3 regions of the Collibacillus ludicampi genome follow, and region 2 is predicted to be linked to each of the others. Evidence: riboswitches for the same ligand, from Rfam matches in the RefSeq annotation. Region 2 holds a riboswitch; each other region holds the start of a gene.
What was found. A riboswitch is a leader RNA that binds a small molecule or an ion and turns the genes downstream of it on or off. The one in region 2 is predicted to bind cyclic di-GMP.
Positions count from the first base shown of each region.

Region 1: another riboswitch for cyclic di-GMP. It lies ahead of DNHGIG_RS20550 (hypothetical protein); the one in region 2 lies ahead of DNHGIG_RS16715 (hypothetical protein).
Region 3: another riboswitch for cyclic di-GMP. It lies ahead of DNHGIG_RS05680 (hypothetical protein); the one in region 2 lies ahead of DNHGIG_RS16715 (hypothetical protein).

Region 1 is NZ_BOQE01000002.1:31,155-38,415, forward strand. It holds gene DNHGIG_RS20535 (methyl-accepting chemotaxis protein) at 1-1,589, shown strand, start outside; gene DNHGIG_RS20540 (AbrB family transcriptional regulator) at 1,746-2,846, opposite strand; gene DNHGIG_RS20545 (D-alanine--D-alanine ligase family protein) at 2,932-4,101, opposite strand; gene DNHGIG_RS20550 (hypothetical protein) at 4,578-4,994, opposite strand; cyclic di-GMP riboswitch class I at 5,093-5,176, opposite strand; gene DNHGIG_RS20555 (hypothetical protein) at 5,812-6,663, opposite strand; gene DNHGIG_RS20560 (replication-relaxation family protein) at 6,620-7,261, opposite strand, start outside.
Region 2 is NZ_BOQE01000001.1:3,287,614-3,297,092, reverse strand. It holds gene DNHGIG_RS16740 (YifB family Mg chelatase-like AAA ATPase) at 779-1,834, shown strand; gene DNHGIG_RS21100 (helix-turn-helix domain-containing protein) at 1,923-2,096, shown strand; gene DNHGIG_RS16735 (helix-turn-helix domain-containing protein) at 2,410-2,538, shown strand; gene DNHGIG_RS16730 (hypothetical protein) at 2,965-3,162, shown strand; gene DNHGIG_RS16725 (hypothetical protein) at 4,282-4,410, shown strand; gene DNHGIG_RS16720 (hypothetical protein) at 4,734-5,030, shown strand; gene DNHGIG_RS16715 (hypothetical protein) at 5,965-6,270, opposite strand; cyclic di-GMP riboswitch class I at 6,473-6,556, opposite strand; gene DNHGIG_RS21095 (SOS response-associated peptidase family protein) at 6,559-6,993, shown strand; gene DNHGIG_RS16705 (YolD-like family protein) at 7,000-7,326, opposite strand; gene DNHGIG_RS16700 (hypothetical protein) at 7,392-7,631, opposite strand; gene DNHGIG_RS16695 (hypothetical protein) at 7,882-8,076, shown strand; gene DNHGIG_RS21225 (DUF8602 domain-containing protein) at 8,311-8,403, opposite strand; gene DNHGIG_RS16690 (helix-turn-helix domain-containing protein) at 8,521-8,820, shown strand; gene DNHGIG_RS16685 (IS3 family transposase) at 8,784-9,479, shown strand, end outside.
Region 3 is NZ_BOQE01000001.1:1,120,107-1,127,367, reverse strand. It holds gene DNHGIG_RS05690 (DHA2 family efflux MFS transporter permease subunit) at 1-884, shown strand, start outside; gene DNHGIG_RS05685 (efflux RND transporter periplasmic adaptor subunit) at 930-2,330, shown strand; cyclic di-GMP riboswitch class I at 2,481-2,564, shown strand; gene DNHGIG_RS05680 (hypothetical protein) at 2,669-3,064, shown strand; cyclic di-GMP riboswitch class I at 3,509-3,592, shown strand; gene folE (GTP cyclohydrolase I FolE) at 3,689-4,258, shown strand; gene DNHGIG_RS05670 (6-carboxytetrahydropterin synthase) at 4,278-5,108, shown strand; gene DNHGIG_RS05665 (SDR family oxidoreductase) at 5,108-5,833, shown strand; gene DNHGIG_RS05660 (ATP-binding protein) at 5,852-6,832, shown strand; gene DNHGIG_RS05655 (alpha/beta hydrolase) at 6,833-7,261, shown strand, end outside.

The sequences.
Region 1 (7,261 bases), on a different contig from region 2:
TTGATCCCAGAAAAATGTTATGGTATCAGCAGGCTATGGATAATAAGGGGAAAGTTATAGTTACTAATCCCTTCCCAGATCCTTCTACAAATGAATTCGTCGTCACTATAGCGAGAAGTATTTATGATGGATCTGGCGTCATAGCAGTGAACCTCAAGTTGGAAACGTTGATGAATGCAGTGAAAACTGCGAATATCGGAGAAAAAGGATATGCATTTATTGTAGATCAAAATAAAAAAATTGTTGTTCATCCCACTCTGAAAACCGGATCTGCCTCATTTAAACAAATAGATCCGATGTTTCAACAGGAATCTGGAATATTCGAGTATATGGGTTCCGACGGTCTTACAAAAGAATTATTTTTCGCAACAAATAAACTAACCGGTTGGAAAATTGCGGGTACCATGTATACATATGAAGTCACTGATGCGGCAAAACCAATCTATCATACAACATTTATAGTAGTTGCCATATCTGTAGTTCTGGGCGCAATTTTAGCTTATTATTTCATTCGCTCAATCACCCTCCGGTTGAAAACATTAATCAACGCGTCAGAAAAAATAAGTCAGGGAGACCTAACTGAAACGATAGATATAAAATCCAACGATGAATTAGGCAAATTAAGCCATAGTTTCAATTCTATGGTCGAATCGCTTCGGTCTATTATATTAGGGGTGTCTGATACATCTAGTCAATTGGCGGCTTCATCAGAAGAATTATCCGCAAGTGCAGAACAAACAAGCCAAGCAACGGAGCATATTGTATATACCATACAGGAAATAGCAACAGGATCTGAGCAGCAAGCACAGCATACGGAAGAGACAGCTCAAACAGTGAATAACTTAGTAATAGATATCCAACAAATAGCTGCAAACGCGCAAAATGTTTCTGAATCCGTATCACAGGCTCATTCAGTGGTTCAAGAAGGGCATCGAGCGATCCAAACAACGGTCAATGAAATGAATGTTATCAGTACTATTGTCGATAAGACAAATCAAGCAGTAAAACGTCTCAGTTCTCATTCTGCTGAGATTGGGAAGATTGTAGATATTATTACCAATATAGCTGATCAGACAAATCTTCTTGCATTGAATGCAGCTATTGAAGCAGCAAGAGCCGGTGAACAAGGTCGAGGTTTTGCAGTTGTTGCGAATGAAGTAAGATTATTAGCGGAGCAGTCCGCTCAATCTGCTCAACAAATTTCAGAAGTCATTCTCACAATCCAAAAGGAAATCAACGATGTAATTCATGATAGTGAGGAAGGTGAAAAAGAGGTTATTAACGGGATTCAAAACGTACAGAAGATTGATGAATCGTTTAGTCAGATTCAACAATCTATATCTAATGTGTTCAATCAAATTCAAGAAATATCGGCTTCCGTACAGCAAATGGCAGCAGGTTCAGAAAAGGTTGTTCAAGTAATGGAAAATATAAAAGAAATAGCAATAACATTTGCTTCAGGAACCCAAAATGTATCTGCGGCTGCTGAAGAACAATTAGCCTCAATGGAAGAAATCAGTGCTTCTGCGTCTACATTATCCAAATTAGCAATCGAGTTATCGCAATCAGTCGAAAGGTTTAAAATGTGAAATACTGCTTTTCGCATTAACTTCGACATTTTCTATCTGGTTATAAATACATTGTAATATTTCCTTATTATGCGCCTTATGAAAGGCGCATAATTTTTCTTTTAAAAAAGAACGAGGCGTTGTTATGAAATCTTATAAGGCAATGACGATCTTGATTTAACCTTTATTAGCTTCATGAAGACTTCTCCTCTGAAACCACCACTTCAAAAAAGGGGTAATAATAAATAAAATGAAAAACAATCGAAATAGTTGATAAGCCGAGATTACGGATAAATTTGCATGAACCTCCATTGCTGTGACTCCCATTTCTGCAATACCGCCTGGTGCAGTACTCAAAAAAGCTGTTATAAGAGAAACGGGATAAATGAAAGATATAAATTTACCGGCCAAGAATGATAAAACAATTAATCCAATACTCGATAATCCGGTGAGTAACACTAATAACCCCAAATTTTTATTAAATTTCAGATTCATCGATAGTCCCATTGTTGTACCTATAAATAATTGAGCGAGATAAGTCATCCATTTGGGGAGTTGTGGTGCTTGAAAATTTACAAGTACAAGTAAAGCAGTGACAAGCATTGAACCCAAAAGAAACGGAATTGGCAGATTAAGTTTAACCGCTCCCCAACAACCAATCACTACAATTACGAAGTAAATTGCATAATGAATCCATGAAAGTTGTAGATTATGGATTGATATCATTGTCAAATCCATACTGTCATTCACATTTGAATGTACAAGAATTCTGTTGACTACGAGAAACGGAACGATAAAAATCACAGACATTAAACGTATGGTTTGCATAAGAGTTACAATTGCTTCATTTGTCTCTTTCAATTCATGGCTTAATGCAACCATTTGGATCAGTCCACCTGGTATCGATCCAAGGATTCCACTAAACATATGAGCTTCTGAGCATTTTGCGATCACATAACCCATGAGTATACTAAAAAGCACCATTGTCCCTGTAGTGAGTAACATCATTGGTAATTGTAAGACGATCTGTTGTAGGATTGGATAAGTAAAAGAAATACCAATTGAATAGCCGATAATGGCTAAGCCAATCTTATTCAAGTAAGACGGCCAATATAAGGTACGTTCTGTTAATTTACTCCATAAAATAGTTGATACTAATGGGCCGAGCATCCAGGACAAGGGTATATGTATGAAAGTAAATATCGCTCCTCCTATAAGTGCTAACAACGTTGTACGTAAAAGCAGGAATATTTTATTTCGGACAGATCGTTCTAACATGAATAAATTCCTTTCTATAGAAAATAAATGACATACACATCTTGTGCATGTCACTATCACCATCTATGTTTCGATAAGATTAACTTTAAGCAGATACACCTTTATAATGATGAAATTGAAACAGATTCACTTCTTCATTGGATAATAACTTATCTATACGATCCGCTAAGATACCAGTAATTAAGTCTTTATAATTGATCCCCATTTCCTTTAGTCCGAGACAAACGATACTGGTTATATTATCAGCGGGTCTTTTCAAATCCGGTTTCGGATTAACCTCAAGTATATTCAAGTTTCCATTTTCATCAGCTCTAATATCCAATCGAATCAGAGATGATAAATGGAATGCTTCATAAACTTTTTGTGTGATTTGAACAATATCAGATAGAAGTTTTTCTTCTTTCTTTCCATTTAACAACGTTACCCTTTTTTCACTAATTTGTTTTTGATCCATAGAAGTAAAAATCATTTCCCCTGGTTCAAACACACGTTCCGACACAGAAAAAACTTGAGGATCTGGATGTTTAAAGAATTGACCCTCTTTATACTGTACATGTCCATATACAGAGGCGCAAAATTCCCTACCCGATAAATATTTTTCAATCATGACAAGATTATGAGTTTGATTATATACTTCTTTTACTTTCACTGTTAAATCACTGAGTTTTTCAACGTAATGAACATGTAAAGAAGCTCTTCCTGATACCGGTTTAACAATAAATGGGCCGTCATATTTGGCAAAGGTATTTTGAAATTCCTCGTTGGCAGATGGTAGAAAGTCTCCTTTCGAACCATCCCAGGTGACAAATGGAGCGGTTGGGATCCCGTAACTATGTAATAAATGTTTGAATATATGTTTATTATCTAATAAAGTTGCGTTGATTGGATTATGTCCAACATACGGGATACCCAACATTTCTAATATTCCAGCCGTATGTGACATTGGGTTAATTCCTTGAACCCCACCAGTGTTGAGCCAAACGAATTGTATTTGTTCTTTTTTCAGGTTATCGATAAGGGACATATCATCTGGAAAAATAGTGACCCATTGAAATCCATTTTCACGAAGAGCATTTTGAATATCATATGCTACTGTCTTATAACTTTTCCATGATCTATAATTCCGTGTCTTATTAATGACTGCATTTTCCTCACTACTGTCCCCACCGTACACAACAGCAATTCGTAAATGTTTACGTATCTCTTCCATAAGGTCAGGAAGCTGAAAAAAACTATAACGTCCAAATCTTGACATAAAATATCACCCTCTTATCTAAATATATATTTTATTAATATTCTATTTAATAAATAGAATATCAATATCTTGTTAAATACTATGTGATTTTTTGTTAATTTTCGTTGAATATTTGTATCATTACCCAATTAATTATAATATTAACCATTTATATATAAATTTTCCTTATGCGATAGGAATCCCTGATCATTTCCTTCTTTGCTAAAACAGGTCGTCTAGCGAAGATGGTTATAATAGAAATGTTCTCGGTTATGATGCATTGACTAGTCACACCAATTTGGTGCAAAAGAGATCCTCTTTGAGGGTCTTTTTTGCATCGACATAATATGTCGAAGTTTGTCGATATATTGAAATTTTTGTCGAAGAAGCATAAAATATTGAAGTGTAAGCGAATCATCCATCTAGCATGACATCAGTGCGGTAAGCCATACCGCATCTTTTTTTATTCGATTTTATAATACGCACGAAAAAAAGCGCTAAAGAGCGGTTTCAAACGAACGATCCAATCGATTCATTTGTTTTTTGATTGTCTTTGCTATGGGGGTTGCTTCTAATTCCCCTTTTAAGTTTCGATATTCATCAAGAAATGAAGAGACATCCGGCTTTATACCTTTTTTCTTGCATTCTCGGGCCATAACACGAAGATAGTAAAGAAACACCACTTCCGAGAATATGGTATCAGTTTTCGGATTACGGCTGAGATGTTCACCTGTTTTTATAATTCCTTTTTTTATTTGATCAACCTTACGCCGAACACTTGAAAATGGAAGCCCTAGAGACATGGAAAGTTGCCGGATCGACATGTGATGAAGATTTTCTTTTATGAAGGCAACTTCCGAATGCGTCCAACAATGATGTACCATCGAACGATTCTTGTATCTCTTCTCCCCCATTGCTTTACATTTCCCTCTTTCTAATTTTGATCTACTAATTGCTTTCGAAAAAGTAAAGAAATCCACCTTACATAAGGTGGATTTCTTTATTCCACCTCTTCGGTAACTGGCTGGCATAGTCATTGACCGTAGCCCCTCTAGCTTTGCGTCCCTGGCTTTCGCCAGGTTTGCCATTATCGGAGGTTAGATTTTAGTAGTGTAAATTTCTTCCCTTATTTTTATACAAAATATGACAAAATACAAGTCTTAGTTTTTTATGTTACAGGACCAATCCCTCGTAAACAAACGTAAACACATAGTTTTTGTAAAGTGGTGTAACAAAAATTCTTGGCATTGGATTTTGTGTTGAGTCCCAATTGGGGACTGTGGAGTGATAGGTCGCTCATCGTTATTTCACACTCAAAAATTGAAGGAATTATAGGTTATGCTCGGAGTTTCTTCTTGTATCCATCGGTTGATTCGTTTATTGAGAACACAAAATTTGACCGTAAATGAACCATATTTTTTTATAACGTCTGATTTCTTCATGCCATGTTCAGCGAGGGTATGACGATTCAAAACCACTTCTGCCACGTAATTACATCCTGGAAACGAGCAACGTTCCATTCTATATCCACCCCTAGCCCCCATGAAAAATTGATTGTTCAAAAATGAAGAGATGGAGCTTTTTTCCCCCATTGCTTTAAATATCCCTCTCTCTAAATTTTCTATACTAAATTTATTATTTCATAATTAATTTAATGTAAAGGTAACGAAAAAGTTTATAAAACATATCACTGATCTTTTGTCGTTAGTATGACCTTTACTGTTGGTGGTGTTAAAGAGAGATAGGAATCTCTGTCATAAAAATTCTTGGCATTGGAACTTGTGGTAAGTCCCATATGGGGACTATCGAGTGATTAGGTATAATCAGAGTGTCTGATGACTCATTCGTTGAAGGAAGGCTAAAGTGTCTATAGCGGTGCAAGAAATCATCCATAATTTCATCCATGCGATGGATCTTTTTATTCAAGATGTCCTCCTGTATTTGGCTGATTTCCTCATACAGCTCCTTAAACTTCTGATTCAACGTAAACCCGTCCACCCCATCTCTCTGGATTCCCCATTCTTCAATATGATCCAGAATTCGTTGCAGATCGGCTGGAGTCCGGCATTTCCGCAGAATTTTAAGGTAGGAATCGTATTTCAAAAGGCCCGGATAATCGAGGGGATCGTCATGCGTGATCCGCTCCGAAATTTGTTTTCTCAGTTCCTCTTCCAGATTCTTTTCAAACTCGTATTCCTGCTGGTGTTTTTGACGGGCTTTTTCCCTAACGATATAGACGATCATCTTTCCGAGTCCTGAAAAAAAGCCCCCTGCCTGTAATTCCTTCGGAGAAGAAGAAAACCGTTGTGCCTCCTGCATGATCTGTTGGCCGGTCATTCCCTCCGTATTCATTCCTAGCGCATCCAATACGTCTCTTGTCGCTTGAACGACTTGTGGATCGTAAGGAGCCGCCGCATGGAGTGTCTCTGCATGGGCGATCGACGGACTTCGAAGCGCTAGGGACACGGAGATCGCCCCAAGGATGCCGAGCAGCTTGTGATGTTCGCAGGCTTTGATCTTGACGACCGTCCAGATGTGATTAGCTTTCGTTTCCCGCCGAACGTACCATACGATGAGCTTCATGTTGGCTTCCCCCAAACAGTAAGGTTTCAAGATCGTCATCATGGGCTCCAATGATAAAGCGAATGTCTTTGTTCGATTGACTGTCCTTTATGCGTCTTTCGAGATTGAAAGCTCGTTCTTTTCCGGATGTGAGAACTACAATCGGGAAAAAGGGAGCACCCGGAAATCGTTTTTGGATGGCTCCGGATCGTTCCAATGACTCGTATTTCTCTACTTTTTCGTGAATGATGCGGCGTATGGTTTCCTCACCGGTATCCACTTCCCAAAATGTACCCATCTTTTTATCCCCCACTTGTAGAATGGACAAGGCATCCGGATGAATGCGTTCGCGGCCATAGATCCGTTCCGTGACATTGGTCTGAAAAGAGAGGAGTTGGTAGCGTGGATTTCGCAAGGATAAGTGTCTGAGATTCAAATATACGTCCACGATTTTAAGATAGTGATCAATTTTTGGATTATCTTTCCTCATAACGCGAATACTACCTTCATCGAGTCCCTTGTGACGAATGACGAGATCTGCCCCATCCCTCGTTAGATAAAAGACCTTTTGGCGATATGCGGACGGACGATGCGAGAGAATCAACCCTTCATGCTCCAA
Region 2 (9,479 bases):
AAGATAGCCTACTTCATACATAGGATTGGTTTCTGACCTTATTTTTTTCCAATTGCAGGCGTCTTTTTTTGTTGCCTAGCTTTCTCATGAAAATTCGGGTGGTTTGTCCATACAAAATTTAACCATTCACTCGTTAGGGTATGATAACCCTACATATGCATTATTTCGAGTGCTCTCGTCATAATAAAGATAAAATGATTACCCTTAAGTACTTGGATATTTTGTTTTCAACTCTTGACCGTTTTGTAGTAAAGCTTCGTTCACCATGATAGCCATTTATTTCAGTCAGGTGAGATTCTAGATGAGTCTTTGAATACCCTTTACATCTAAATTATATTAAGTCCTTTGGATTCTGCCGCGCGGCAGACACCCTGCCTTCTGGTACGACTACACCAGCCCTTGAGGCATTACTCCCAAGTATTGGATATAACCCCACTAGTCCGAGGCTCAGCGGACTTTAACCCACCTGATGATCGTGCTGCCACGCACGCACTTGACCTCTGTTGACTTCTGACGGTTCAGCCGTTCCTCCGCGGTACGGAGTTACCAATTGAATCGGCACTCCGGCAGATCTCCCCGGCTAAGGGCGTTGTATTTCCCTCCATCTACCTGCTTCATCTACTCTCGATCGCCTTCGATAGCAGAGACTTTGTCTTAGTTTGCAGACCGATATTGGTGACCAACCGAAAAATTCTTTTACTGAAACACGTGTTTAACAGGATTTCTGCCATTTGAGAGAGAATCTTTTCCATACCATCATGTAAGGAGGGGTTCCTTCATGTATGCATATGTGAATGGACTCGCCCTCATAGGGATTCAAGGATTTCTTGTTCGCGTGGAAGTTGATATTACGAACGGCCTCCCTTGCTTTGAACTCGTCGGTTTGCCTTCGTCTTCCGTACGGGAAGCAAAGGAAAGGGTTCGTTCCTTGATCAAGAATTCAGGATATGAATTCCCCATCCAGCGGATCACGTCCAATCTCGCACCTGCAGACCTGCGAAAAGACGGCCCTGGATTCGATCTTTGTTTGGCAGTGGGGATCTTGACTGCAAGCGGACAAATCCATCCCCGCAAACTTGAAAAAACGGCAATCATTGGCGAGCTTTCTCTCGACGGAACGGTGAGGCCTGTGCACGGGGTTTTGTCAATGGTCGCGGCCGCAAGAGAAAATGGACTGAAACGAGTCATTGTACCGATCATGAACGCGGAAGAGGCCGCTTTGGTTGAAGGAATCGAAGTGATTCCTGTGGTGAACCTCTGCGACACATGTCGCGCAATGGAGAATGAATCGCCGAATGTTTATCGTCCTTCTTCTATGACAGTGGCCCCTTCGCCACCTACCCATGAAGACATGTCAGATGTTCACGGGCAGTATCATGTGAAGCGTGCGCTCGAGATTGCTGCCGCCGGCGGACACAATATCCTCTTGATCGGTCCGCCTGGATCCGGGAAAACGATGCTGGCCCGCCGACTCCCCACAATCCTTCCCCCACTTCCTTTTCAAGAAGCGTTAGAAGTAACCAAAATCTACTCGGCAGCAGGATTGTTAAAAGAAAAATCAGCTCTCATTGCAAACAGGCCTTTTCGTGCACCCCATCATACAATCTCCGGTACTGGATTGATCGGCGGCGGTTCGATCCCCAAACCTGGAGAAGTTTCACTTGCACACGGAGGCGTCCTCTTTCTTGATGAACTGCCCGAGTTCAGCAAATCAGCGATAGAGATGTTACGACAACCGCTTGAAGATGGTGAGGTGACCATTTCGCGATCGCGCGCCACCGTTACTTTTCCTACGCGCTTTCAACTGATCACCGCAATGAATCCATGCCCATGAAGATAACACCTTTGAAATCAGCAGAAAGGAAGAATTCCCACCACTGGCAAACGAGAGCCCGGTCCATCCCTACTCATTTGGCCAGAAAATGCGGACGGCAAGAGAGGATAGAGGGATATCACAGAAAGAATTAGCAAGTCTTTTGGATGTGAGCGTTAGGAGCATCTACAATTGGGAAAGAGACCTGTTCCGGCCGTCAGAAGAGCATCAGGAAGCACTCTGTAGATACGTTCCTGACTTAAAGAATATCCTTCACTCCTAATGCACAAAAACACAACAACCACACCAAAAAGATAAACAGACATGCTTTATCAGCGCGAATATAGCCGCCAATATAGCATGTCTCTTACACATCAGATTTCTTCACCGATCAGTACTGTTAATCCTCTCGGTCACTAGTGGAAATGAACACTGGAGCGATTCGGTCCCAAATAAAACCACCTCAGCCCGAATGAGGTGGTTTTATGTTGATGTATATTGTCGATGCGACTTGTCTGCTTGTTCGTTTCTTTTTAATATTAACCAATAACACCTTCAAACTAAGGAGATGATTCTCGTGAAACGTACAACTCTCAGTGGCGGAAATTGCTGAATATCTCGGAATATGCGATGAAACCATCTACACAATGGTGCTCGAAAAGCAAACCCCGCACATTCGTGTGAAGTGTAGTACATATATAAATCTCTCAATTAGGACTTTTTAACGAATTTATTCCCAAATTCGTCCCCAACCGTCACCAAAGAGGCTGAGTTTGATTCAGACCCTTTTTGCATTGGGTAATCGAATAGGTTCTGCACCATGGAGTTCAAAAGGTTATATCATAATGTATTAAAAGAATGTCGCGGGCTTATGTGCATAATTCGGCAATAAATAAGGCTCATTACGGGCTTTCTATTTTTTGCTTTTTATTACTCAAAGCCTGTGCCATCTTCTCCATAAACGGCGTCCTCGTCTGTCTGCCGGCTCGTATCACGTTGATGGCGCAGCCCCTTCGAATGATCTCGGCCAGATCCTGTGTGATCTGCTCCCTACTGTGAAATGGCCAAACCACCCCAACCCGCCATTTCCTAGTGTCAACAAACATTTGCATCTAGGCCCCGGCCCTAAAAAGGGTATACGGGGCTTTTTCATGCGTGACCCGTTGAGCGACGATGACCCGTTGAGCGACGATGACCCGTTGAGCGACGATGACCCGTTGAGCGACGATGACCCGTTGAGCGACGATGACCCGTTGAGCGACGATGACCCGTTGAGCGGCGACGACCCGTTACTCCTTGATAATAGAAAATTCAAGAGACAACCAAATGGAAAGGTACAAATTATTTAGTTCATAAAACAATTTTTTCTGGATCGTTTTAAGAAAATAAAAAACCTTCCTGCACAGAAGGTCTTTTGAAAGGCAGCGGTGAACTCACCTGAAAACAGGTCATGAAGACTAATAAGACTAATAAACAAATGAATATCTAAAAAATAGTGAGGTTAGTATTGACTTATTTCTATTTTAACTGTGCAAATCAGTTTGCAAATCAAAGAGTAGTAAGGGAGTAAAAGAGCGTGAGAGCTCATAAAGAAAATGTTGATATTATAAAGAAATACGTGATTCAGAGAGAAAGTTTAAAACGCGTTAAAAATGGTAACGTCGATCTTGAAAACCAACGCCTGATATCCGAAACTCGGACTTACCCTAACGTTTTTCAAGGAGGTCGTAGGAGAAATCAAAAAGCCCTGAGCCCTTGTGGCTCAAGTCTTCTCACATTTGGCGGGAGCGTGTGGAATCGAACCCAATTGAGACACCCCAAATCTTGGGATATATTCGACGGGAGTGGGTCATTTCTTTTGCCTGGGTCAATTATAGGTCGGCGTTAAAATCCTGGATATAGCGGTCTAACATGTCTTATGACCCGTTACTCATAATCGGTCGGTACTTCTTTATTTGCTCTGTCTAAAATAACGGAACCCTTATGATTGTTTACGCTGCCAACATGGAGTATACCCTACAATTAGAGTGAGATCATATGCATAAAAAGACGCCTCTTGGGAGTTTAGGAGGCGCCTTTTTATTGGAGGTGGAGGTTATACCCGTTGGGCAGTGGTATTCCTTCCGGATTACTAAATTATATGAATCTACTTCAAAAACGTGCGGTCAAGCTTTCCGCTACTGCTGATTTTTCAAGTAATTTATCAAAAATAGACTTGATGCCAATGATACTTGTCTGTTTCGGGAGCCATTTTGCATGCATTAACTGTTATAGCTGAAAAGGTAAAGGAGGGAATCAAAATGGATGGGGTATTTGGTGGTTTCACTCGTTGGGCAGTCGTTTTCTTGATCATCTTTGTATTGTTCATTCTTTTAATTCCCACTTACACCACCGTTTGTAGGACAGTTCCAATTTACTAGTAACTAAAAAGGTCTAGATCAGTATTTCGATGGAAAGGAGGAAAATCAATGGATGGATGTTTCGGACCATTCACACGTTGGGCTGTTGTGTTTCTGATCATCTTTGTTTTATTCTTCTTGCTCGTTCCAGGTTACTCTGGTGCTGCTCCTGCAGCAGCAGCTCCTTACTCGTGCTAAATTGTAATGTCCTTGGTGTTTCTCTCACTGGAGTACCGTATTAAAGGAGTTCTTTTAAAGAAAGGAGACAGTATCATGTACGGAACATTCGGTGGTTTTACTCGTTGGGCAGTAGTATTCCTAATCATTTTCGTGCTGTTTATCCTGCTCATTCCTGGAACCTACTAATCTCCATAAATACAGAAATAAAAAATTCCTCCTGAACGCCTCTGTAGATTCGTCTACAGGGGCGGTATGACTGTATATAGTTCATCCCCTTTTTTTGGTGTTTGCTCAAACCAGGAAGCTTGATTTGGGCTATTTAATTTCTGGGAGGTGAGTCTATGAGTGTGAGTCCAGCATATTGCAGAAGCCTTCTCGGACAGTGGGTAGAATGTCATTCGGCATACGGAGTACATTATGGTATCTTGCATGAAGTTCGTCCGGACGGAATTGTTCTTGCAATGCCTCGTGGAAGAATGACAGGAGTCGTTGGTGAATCAGAAGACCTGAAAGTAAAATACACGGATCATTCGTTGAAACCGGATTACGAGACTGTCCAATTTTTTAGACCCTTTTTCAACCCATTCTTCTTTATCCCCTTCTTCCTACTCTTCGCTCTTAGACGACGATTTTTTTAGTTAATTGAATCATTTTCACGGGGAGTAATTTTTTAACTCCTCTTTTTTTATTTAATTAGATTCATTGTTTTTATAAATAATACCTCTTTATAGGTGAAGGGATATATCTACCAAGGACTCAAATCTCTCCCTTAGGGAATTTGTGGTATCTAGCTGGGACCAACTAGGTTAGAGATCATCAAGTTCAGCAAAGCTGATGTTGACGATGGAACATGTAGGAAATATGAGAACAGGGGGGATCAGTGCCATTTGAAGACCTGCTTGATCTAGCGCAACGATACGCCCAACGAACGCTACTCCATCTACGATGGTGAATAATCATCGCGGGCAAATTCGAGCAAAGTTTCCCGAAATGTTTTTCTTCAGGCCGAAATTAATTTAAGGGATTATTATCGCGCACCGATTGAGTTGTTTTTTAAACCGGACAAAGGGTTTTACGCGATTATTGAACAGGCTTATAGATAGTTAGTTAATAGTAATGTTGGTATACAAAAAGTGTTCTTCCAATACAGGTGGAACCTTTTATTTTGAATAAAGAAGCCGTCTAGTGTTACCGGAGGTATTGGACCCGAAAAAAGACAATCGTACCTCTTAAGCCCCTTAAACTAGTTTCTGGTTTCTTTGCATGTTTGATGTGTTCCATCTTTCCAAGTGGTGTGTTCCAGACTCTTAAGGAGATGGTCGCCAACGAGTTTGTTAAAGTACGTAGACAGTTGATGAGCAATCTCATTTTCTTAGTGGATCAAACGTGGAGAAAAATTATTGTCGATTTATTGCGCTTTTTGTCGAAAAGTAATAAAATACAAGAGTGGGACACCCATCCCCTATTGCTTTGAACATATCCCATCTCTATATTTTTCGCGGTTATCTTTACCGCATTTTTTTCTATTTATAAAACGAACGAAAAAACCGCTAAAAAGCGGTTTAAAACGAATTATCCATTGGATTGTATTTTTTCTTTGATCTTCTCTGCTAAGGGGGTTGCTTCTAATTCATCTTTTAAATTTCGATATTCTTCAAGAAATGAAGAAACATCTGGTTTTATACCTTTTTGTTTACATTCTCGAGCCATGAGACGAAGATAGTAAAGAAACATCACTTCCGAGAATGTCGTCTCAGTTTTTGGACTACGGCTGAGATGTTCACCTGTTTTTATAATCCCTTTTTTTATTTGATCAACTTTGCGCCGAACACTAGAAAATGGAAGCCCTAGAGATATTGAAAGTTGCCGGATCGACATGTGAGGAAGATTTTCCTTTATGTAGGCAACTTCCGAATGCGTCCAACAATGATGTACCATCGAACGATTCTTGTATCTCTTTTCCCCCATTGCTTTAAATTCCCTCTCTCTAATTTTGATCTATGCTAATGGTTTTCAAAAAGAAAAAGAATTCCACCCTGCTTAAATCACTTGAACAAGGCGGAATTCTTCTTTCCACCTCTTCGGTAACTGGCTGGCATAGTCATTGACCGTAGCCCCTATAGCTTTGCGTCCCTGGCTTTCGCCAAGTTTGCCATTATCGGAGGTTTGATTTTAGTAGTATTAATTTTCTTCATCTATTTTTCTACAAAATATGACAAAATACAAGTCTTATTATTTTATGTTGCAGGACTAAGCCCTCGTAGTGGCAACTTGTTTGGGATGGTCGGCTGGTTCGAATGTACATACGTGCACTTTCACTTGGACACACAGGGGAGTGACTATGTGGAGGATGGCGAGATCCACGACCGTATGCCGGTGATTCTTCGGCCTGAAGATGAAGCGATCTGGATGGATCGGAAGAAGCAGGATGTTAAGTTACTACAGTCATTGCTTGTGCCCTACCCTGCTGAGGAGATGAGAGCGTATCCGGTATCGCCACTCGTCGGGAATGTGAAGAACGATTCGGTGGAGTGTATTTTAGAGAGGTTAAATAAATGTATTATTAACAGGGGTGAGGAAAAAGAAAACCAACCCGAGTAAGGTTGGTCATTCTACATCTATAAGGTCTGTCAGTGGAATGTACCGTACATTTCCATCTAGATCCTTACCCGTCAATGTCTTGGCATACGAATCAATCTTCTCTGGGACCATTACCACCAGTTCATGCCCGAACGGATTATACATTGTTACCTTAACGGGTCTTGAATCCTGGATTGCATCGGTAAGTACACGCGACATCTCCTCAATCTTTTGTTCATCTAAGACAGGTCGCGGCTGCCCTTTTGCTTCCTTTTCCAAACGCCGCATGGTCGCACGATGTTCCGGAAGAATGATGCGCATGGATTCGAAGATGTTTCCGTCGATTATTCGCATGTTGTTTTCCCTCCCCAAAACAAGAACGTATGTTCTTATTATATGAGGTTGGGAAATAAAAGTCTTCAATAGGTCCAGTAGATCCAGTATGTCCAGAAGGGTATGGCAGGTACACCAGGTATGGCAGGTACACCAGGTATGGCAGGTACACCAGGTATGGCAGGTACTTGTCGTCCTGGAGGACCCTGAGTACCAATTGGCTCTTGTATCCCCATCCTCTTTGGTCCTGGTGGGCCGGGAGGGCCATAAGGTGCGCATCCTGCATTAATAACGAATTGTGGGTCGTAGAGGGCTTTCATATCCACAATTACGACTCTCCCCTCATTTCCGGTGAAGTTCAGTTTACTCAAGCACATACGCCCAGTGTAATACCACTAACATATTACGTGTGTACATGGGTGAATGACTAAACTTTTGCCTATTATTTGTAAATTATCCTCACGATCACCTCACAAGGCAGTATATGTTCCTCAGCTACACGCTAGGGTTTTGTATTTTCATTCGCAGATCAGAACACTATAATAAGAACATACGTTCTCGTTATAGGTGATCATAATGGAAGTACGCGCAACTGAATTGATCCGCGAGTTCTTGCTTCGAGAGCTGATGTTGAAGATGATCGAGCGAGAGATGAAGACTTCGCAACCCTGGACACATGGAATATTTAAATCTGTGAAGGGAAGAATCTCGGAAGAGATGGTCGCCTTAAGGAGGCAGTTACATAAAAAGGAATGGCGACTGTGGGTGTGATGGTGGAGTATAAGGAGAAGGGGCAAATTAAGAGGGCACCGTACATGCCGCCGATGCTTGAGGCGGAGGCGGTGGGGAGATTGGAGAATATGTAGGAGTCCCGGCTAGGCCGGAAAATCTCTTCTCTGACTCTCGATCACCGACGACCTGTGGTACGGCGACGTCTCTCTGGCTCAGCCTCTCGCTCACGTCTCTCAACCTCAGATTCAGCCTCTCGTCTTGATATATACAAATTCATGCCTGTTGCTTGTGATGCTCACAGTATCGCTCTCTTGTGAGGTTCGGGCATCCGATATGAGCGCATGGTTTCTGTTGTCGTTGCGGCATGATGATCACCTCAATGCAAAAGAAAAAGCACCCGAAGGTTAGTGTGCACCCCTTAAAGTAGACAGTGGAAAAACCCCTAGGGAACATCCATAATACTTTAGGGGGTGCATCTTTGTTATGGCAAAAAAGGGACAGAAATTTAAGACATATAGTTTTGAGTTAAAAAAGCAAGCGGTGGAGATGAGATTACAAGGTAAGACCAAGAAACAAGTGGCGGAGTTATTAGGAATTGAGGATGTTGGTCGTTTAAAGGTATGGATGAAGAAGTATCGGGAAGAAGGAGAATACGGTCTTCTGGAACATAGGGGGAGACGGAAGGAATATGTAGATCAGGAGCGGTATGTACGTCGTTTGGAAATGGAGAATGATGTCTTAAAAAAGTGGTTAGAGATCTTGAAACGGGAGGTGTATCGGTAAAACATCAGATTGTGAAAGCCCTTCATGGTAAATATTCCATTGATGAGTTATGTAAGTTTCTACAGATCTCTCGTAGTGGGTACTACAAATATGTAAAGCGCCAACAACAACCCCATAAAGACGAAGAGCTTAAGGAGAAAATTCGCGCTGTTTATGAACAACGAAAAGGAAGATACGGATATCGCCGTATTCAAGCTGAATTGGAACGTCAGTTTCATCTGAAGGTAAACCACAAGAAAGTCTTAAGAATGATGCAGAATATGGGCTTAAAAGCTAAGATTCGTAGAAAACGACACGTTCATAGTAAGCAGGTAGCTAACCTAGGATCCCGCATTGCCGAGAACCTATTAAACCGTGATTTCCATGCAGAGGCACCCAATCAAAAGTGGGTAACGGATGTGACATATATCCGAACCACAGAGGGATGGTTATATCTTTCCTCCATCATGGATTTGTTCAACTATGAGATCATTAGCTACTGCATCAGTGATCGTAATGACAATCTATTGGTAGTAAACACAGTCAAACGAGCCTTTGAAAAGAGAAAGGACGCTACGGGAGTCATTTTGCACAGTGACAGAGGATTCCAGTACACGTCCCACGAATACCATGACATGCTGCAGAAGGTTGGCGCCCGAATCAGCATGTCACGCAAAGGC
Region 3 (7,261 bases), 2.2 Mb from region 2:
CCGCCACATCGGCGGGCACCTTGTTGTATGCGTTGAGCAGCGGGCAGAAAGATGGATGGACTTCATTTGAAATCGTTTCTCTGATCTTCATTTCGATTGCGAGTTTCGCGCTGCTCGTTTGGGTGGAAACAGGAAAAGAACAACCGTTAATTCCGCTCGGCTTATTTAAAAATGTTACGTATACGTTGAGCGTAGTAGCCGCCAGTCTCGTAACGATCGGTTTATACGGTGGAGTCTTCCTGATGCCGATCTATTTGCAGAACATTCAAGGCATGGAAGCCATCGATACAGGTCTCTTGTTGATGCCGGCTTCGCTCATCATGGCGTTGACGATGATGATTGCCGGACGGCTGTTTGACAAGTTCGGCGCGATTCCATTGGGTCTGGCCGGGCTGTCGCTTTTGGCTGGAGGGACTTACGAACTCCATGCACTGACGGTTGATACCCCGCATAAATGGGTGCAGGCGGTCTATATCATCCGTTGTATCGGTATTGGATTATGTATGATGCCCTTGTCCACCGCGGGGATGAATGCGATCGCAGCCGTCGATCCGCGGCAAGTGGGCAATGCTTCCGCGCTCTCGAACGTGATCCGGCAGGTCGCATCCTCGTTTGGGATTGCGATTTTGACTATGATCATGCAAGACCGCGCCGCCATGTATGCGCGATACATCGCCGATGCGGTCACGGTGACTTCTTACGGTACGAATCCGGTCTTTCGGGGAACGCAAGGGTTATCCCAATTATCGGGACTTATCATGCAAGATGCGACGACGCGCGGCATCGCGGATGCTTTCTTGTTGTCGTCAATACCTGTCTTTCTGGCCATCCCTCTTGTCCTGTTTTTTAGAAAACCAGCACCCGCGAAGGCGAAGGGGCAGTAAAGGTCAGCAAATCATGGATCGTACGAAAAGGAAGGGAAGAGTCGAATGAGAAGAGTCACAATGGCGTTTGTACTCAGTACATGCTTGTTCGGAACGGCCGTCCTCTCGGGATGTGGCGCGAAAGAGGCTTTTCAACAGGATCAAGGGTCTCCTTTGTCTGTGGAAGTGGCAAAAGCAACAGCGGGATGGATCAGCAAGGGCCCTGTCTATACAGGTACGGTACAACCGGATCAAGAGGTGCAAATCGTCCCGAAAATCGCCGGAAAAATCACCTCCATTCCTGTTTCCGTCGGTTCGCGCGTGAAGGCTGGAGATACGCTGTTCACCTTGGATGACAGGGATCTTCGCAACGCCGTTGCCCGTGCACAGGCGGCTGTGGAAGCGGCACAGGCGGCCGTGCAAACGGCGGAAACGCAGCAGCAAGCTTCGGTGAATCAAGCGAACGGCGCGGCTGTTCAGGCGAAAAGCGGGGTGATCCAGGCGCAAAACGGCCTGACGCAAGCACAGAGCCAAGTGCAGCAGTTGGAAAATGCGTTGACCATCGCGAAACAAGCGTTGGATGACGCGACAACCAACAAGCAACGTTATGAACAATTGTACGCGCAAAATGCGGCCTCGAAGAAGGATTTGGAACAAGCGGAAACAACTTATGTCAATGCGCAAGCGAATTACCAAAGAGCGCAGGAACAATTGGATGCGGCCAAAGGGGCGCTCGCTACTGCGCAACAGGCGCTGGGGAACGCGAATGAGGGCTATCAGACGGCACAGCAACAGGTGGAGGTTGCGCAAAGCACGGCGGGCATCGAAGCGAGCCGCAAAGCTCTTGTTCAGGCACAGGTCAACTTGAAAACCGCGCAGGATCAGCTTGCCGATGCGACCGTCACCTCCCCGATCAACGGGATTATCGGTGTGAAAAACGCGGAGATCGGCGATATGGTCTCTCCGCAAATGCCTCAACCGGTTCTCGTGGTCGCCAACTTGGATACGGTGAAGATTCTCGTCTATGTACCGGCGAATGCAATCAACCATTTGAAAGTCGGCGATCCGGTCATGGTGAAGGCGGTCGCGCTCAACCAGTATTTCAAGGGTCAAGTGAAAAATATCAGTCCTCTCGATGAAAAAGGTAAAGGATATCCGGTGCTGATTTCCGTTCCCAACAAAGACCTGATCCTGAAATCAGGGATGGTGACGGAAGTGAATCTGCTCGCACCTGACGCGAAACAAGGAATCGTTATCCCAACGGCGGCAGTCGTGCAAGACAATGGCAAATCTTATGTCTATGTAGCGGATCACAATCAGGCTCGACGCAAAGAAGTGACCATCGCGCAACAGGAAGGATCCCAAACGCTGGTTACCAGCGGACTGAATGACGGTGACTCGGTGATCACCAGCCAACTCCCTCTGTTGAAAGACAATGCGCAGATTACCGTACAACAGAAAAGTTAACGGTTTTACAGAATGACAAGAACCCTGTGTTCCTATTGGATCACAGGGTTCTTGGTTTTACCTGGCGGTATTAGTCATCATCGAAACACTTGTATTTAGTAAAATTATGTAGAAAAATAGAGGTATATAATTCAATATTAACATCAAACCTTCCGATAATGGCAAACTTGGCGAAAGCCAGGGACGCAAAACTATAGGGGCTACGGTCAGTGACTATGCCAGCCAGTTACCGAAGAGGTGGAATAAAGAATTCCACCATGTTCAAGGTGGAATTCTTTATTTTTTTACGAAAGCAAATTGTACAGATCAAAATTAGAGAGAGAGGAAAATTTAAGACAATGGGGGAAAAGAGATACAAGAATCGTTCGATGGTACATCATTGTTGGACGCATTCGGAAGTTGCCTTCATAAAGGAAAATCTTCATCACATGTCGATCCGGCAACTTTCAATATCTCTAGGGCTTCCATTTTCAAGTGTTCGGCGAAAGGTTGATCAAATAAAAAAAGGGATTATAAAAACAGGTGAACATCTCAGCCGTACTCCGAAAACTGAGACGACATTCTCGGAAGTAATGTTTCTTTACTATCTTCGTCTCATGGCCCGTGAGTGTAAACAAAAAGGTGTAAAGCCCGATGTCTCTTCATTTCTTGATGAATATCGAAAATTAAAAGGGGAATTAGAAGCAACCCCTTTAGCAGAGAAGATCAAAGAACAGATACAATCGATTGGATAGTTCATTTAAAACCGCTTTTCAAGCGGTTTTTTCGTTCGTACTTATAACATTGATAAAAAAGATGCGGTAAGGATAACCGCGAGAAATATAAGAGATTGGATATGTTCAAAGCAATGGGGGATGGGACCCTATGGTTGTATTCTATAGTCTTTCGACAAAAAATGCAATAAATCGACAAAAAATAGCCTAAATATGTCGAAAAATGACGTTGTATTTCCAATGCGAACTGCACAAAAGAAATTCCGGTATATCATTCTAAGACACTTCGCGAGTCAAGCAGTCTCACAAATCTAGACAAGGAGAAATCGCTTTCAAAAAGCAGAAACCAAAATGATTTCCTGTTGCAACAATTTACTGCCAACGAGAATTTAATCGAAATTTGTAGAAACGTGTCGAATTCGAGGGGAATATGGTATAATAGCGAAAAAGTACTAAATTAAACCTTCCGATAAATGGCAAACCTGTCGAAAGCCAGGGACGCAAAACTAGAGGGGCTACGGTCAATGACTATGCCAGCCAGTTACCGAAGAGGTGGAATTTGGAAACCACCTTGAACAAGGTGGGTTTTTTATGCCTTCTTTATATTACAGAAATTTCCGATAAATAAAGGCGAGGTGTAAATACATGGCAACAATAACAAAACAGGAGCTTTTGGAACAACATATTCGATCGATCTTAGAATTGATAGGAGAAAACCCAAATCGAGAAGGACTTCTGGATACGCCCAAGCGGGTATCAAAAATGTACGCAGAAGTTTTCGGAGGAGTAGGGGTAGATCCCAAAACCGCCTTAACCACAACCTTCGAAGAAGAATACGAAGGAATGGTTGTAGTGAAAGACATCAGCTACTATACGTTTTGCGAACACCACCTTATACCTTTCTATGGTAAGGCGCACATCGGGTATATCCCTAATGGACGTGTGGTTGGACTCAGTAAGTTTGCCCGCTTGGTAGAGCTGACATCCAAACGTCCGCAAGTACAGGAACGAATGACACAACAAATCGCGGAGGCGATCACCGATGTTTTGAAACCCGAAGGGGTCATCGTGACATTAGAAGGAACCCATCTATGCATGTGTGCCCGAGGGGTGAAGAAGCCAGGAAGTGTCACAGTAACCACTGTAAAGAAAGGTATATTCCGTAAGAACGAGGCGTTGGTCCGTGAATTCGAGCAATCTTTAATCAGAGAGTAGTAGGAAAAGGAGGAGGAAAATGAAGATCTACATGTCTAGAAAACTATCCTTTTCCGCTACCCATGTTTATCGTGTCCCATCATGGAGTGATGAAGAAAATCGACGCGTGTTCGGACCCTGCAGCAATCCCAATGGCCACGGTCATGACTATACGCTAGAAGTGATGGTGAAAGGAGACGTCGATGAAAGATCAGGGATTGTCGTTAATATCACGGAGGTGGATCGTGTAGTCAAGCATCTAGTAAACGAAGAATTGGATGGAAGATTTTTAGATCGGGAACATCCCTATTTCCGTAAACACATTCCAACCACCGAAAATATCGTGAGCTATCTTTGGAACTCCTTACAAGGTAACATGCCCGATAGTGAATTACATAGAATTAGACTTTGGGAAAATCCATTTTTGTATTCCGAAAAGGAGGATGGGTCCATGGTGACGTTAACCCGGAAATATCATTTCTGTACGGCCCACCGTTTACATAGTGATAAACTCTCTGCGGAGGAAAATGTAAAGATCTTTGGTAAATGCAATAACCCTCATGGCCATGGACATAACTATTATCTCGATGTAACGGTAGCCGGCGAACCTGATCCAGTCACCGGTATGATTATCAATTTAGCAGAATTGGATCAAATCGTAGAGAGTATTGTTCTACAGAAGTTTGATCACAAACATTTGAACTTAGATACGGAAGAATTCAAAGAACTGAATCCTACTTCGGAGAATGTCGCAATCGTCATTTGGAAGCTTCTAGCGCCCCATCTTCCCAATCTGCATAAAATCGGTCTTTGGGAAACGGAGAAAAACTACTTTGAATACTTCGGATCAAAAAGAGGTGTTGAGGCCTAATGGATACAAAGCAGCTGCAAGGTAAAACGGTTGCCATTACGGGAGCAAGCCGTGGAATAGGGAAAGAAACAGCCATTCAACTCCGTAAGTTAGGGGCCAAGTTAATTATTGGAAGTAGAAACGAAAAAGAATTACATGATCTGGCCCATCAAATAGATACCGAGGGAGGAAGTGTTCTACCTGTCCCGCTCGATGTTACGGATGAATCCTCCGTTCAGAAGTTCGTAAGCGTTTCCCTTGAACACTTTGGGTCCGTCGATGCCTTAATCAATTGTGCCGGGGTAGGAATGTTCTCCAGCGTACTGGACTCATCCACCGAGGATTTTGATCAGATGATAAACGTTAATCTTCGTGGAACCTACCTCACCTGTAAATACTTCGGTAAGCACATGGTCGAACAAAGAAAAGGTCACATGATCAATCTCGTCTCGATCGCGGGAACCACAATTCTTCCAGGATGCGGGGGATATTCAGCTTCTAAATTCGGTATTTTGGGTTTGACGCGTGTCCTGCAAGCAGAATTACGTTCCAAGGGAGTCCAAGTAACCGCCGTCCTACCCGGTGCCGTGAACAGCAGCTTTTGGGATTCGATTGATCCGAAACCGGATGTATTAGCTATGATTCCTACCTCTGTACTTGCTCAACATCTCGTTTATATCCTTTGTCAGCCAAAAGGAGCTGTTATCGATGAAGTCACAATCATGCCTCCATTAGGTATTTTGTAATCAAAGGCGGTTGAATACGTGAGACGGTTATTCAAGAAGGTATTTCAAAGAAGTACCGAACAGAAACAATATTCACAGCCCCCACCTCTTGCTTCTGGTTTGACGTTGCATGATGTGAAACAAAGAGCTGTTATTGGATACCTTGCTCGACACATGGCACTACGGCTGAATTATGAGGGTGCAGATGAATTGTTCTATCTTGCATTCTCTAGACTTACCTTTGAAAACGAACCGATGAGTGTTGTCGATCGAGAGCTTCCTATCCATTTAGCCGGCTTATTATATTCATGGGTACAAAACAGAGAAAAGATTACGGAGCGACTGAAAGAGTTAAACCTTTCTTTGGATGTAGAGTCTTGTCTGATTGAAACGTATGAGAAGCTTAAAAAACAGATTAAGAGTGAAATGCCTGCTTTTGTACCTCTTTCTAATGAAGAGGAAGTGGTCGTTAATAAAAAAGAGCCTAAGGAAACCGAAGTCGAAGAACAAACGGAACTAAAGGAATGGAAAATCTATCGGGATGTCATGTATGCCGTGACGCAGAGAAAATTCCTCCTGATCTCCAAAGATGAAATCCCTCAATACAAGAAGGGTCGTATTCTCTGTGAAGGTGAGATCAAGAAGCGATCCGATATTCCAAAGTGTAGAAATCTCGCTCATAAAGCATTACAGGAGCTCTCGTTGAACGGAGTAAATGTGATGGGTTGGATATTGATGATCTCAGAAGCGATTACAAACATCCTGAAACATGCGGAAGAAGGAAGGATGACCTTAGTAGAGGACAACGGGGTGATCCGTGTCATTGTGGAAGATAAGGGTCCTGGTTTTTCTCTGAAAGACCTTCCCAATATGACATTATTGGCGGGGTATTCCACAAAGAAATCTTTAGGACAAGGGTTTACATTGATGATGAAAATGGCCAAACAAGTTCTTCTTTATACATCACCCAAAGGTTCAACCATCGTACTGATTATGAACAAGAAAGAGGGTGAATCGTAGATGCATTCCATTGAGGACAGACAAATCAATCCCACCGCAATCGACAAAACCTTATTTACCGCCAGATTTATCAATGGTTTCTGGGACCGTTGGCTCGCTCATGGAGTGGAGAAACAAGATCTGTTTGAAATCCGTCCTACCTTGACCTGCAAAGAAAACTGGATTAATGGCTGGTATCGATTAGCCATAGATAAAAAGAAACAAGCGGATTTTTTGAAACAACAAGAAATGCTTGAACAAGCGGAGTACATGTATCGGATTGCAGGCTTATATTTTAACCTCATGTACTGGATCTTTCCTCAACGCGGGCCGGAAAAGGAAAGATGGTTCCGGGAATGTTTCAGTGCGATCCAGCAAGCGGATACTCTTTCCGCTTATGTGACCACGTATATTTCCTTTGAGCTCGACGGATGTCTTTGTAAAGGACGG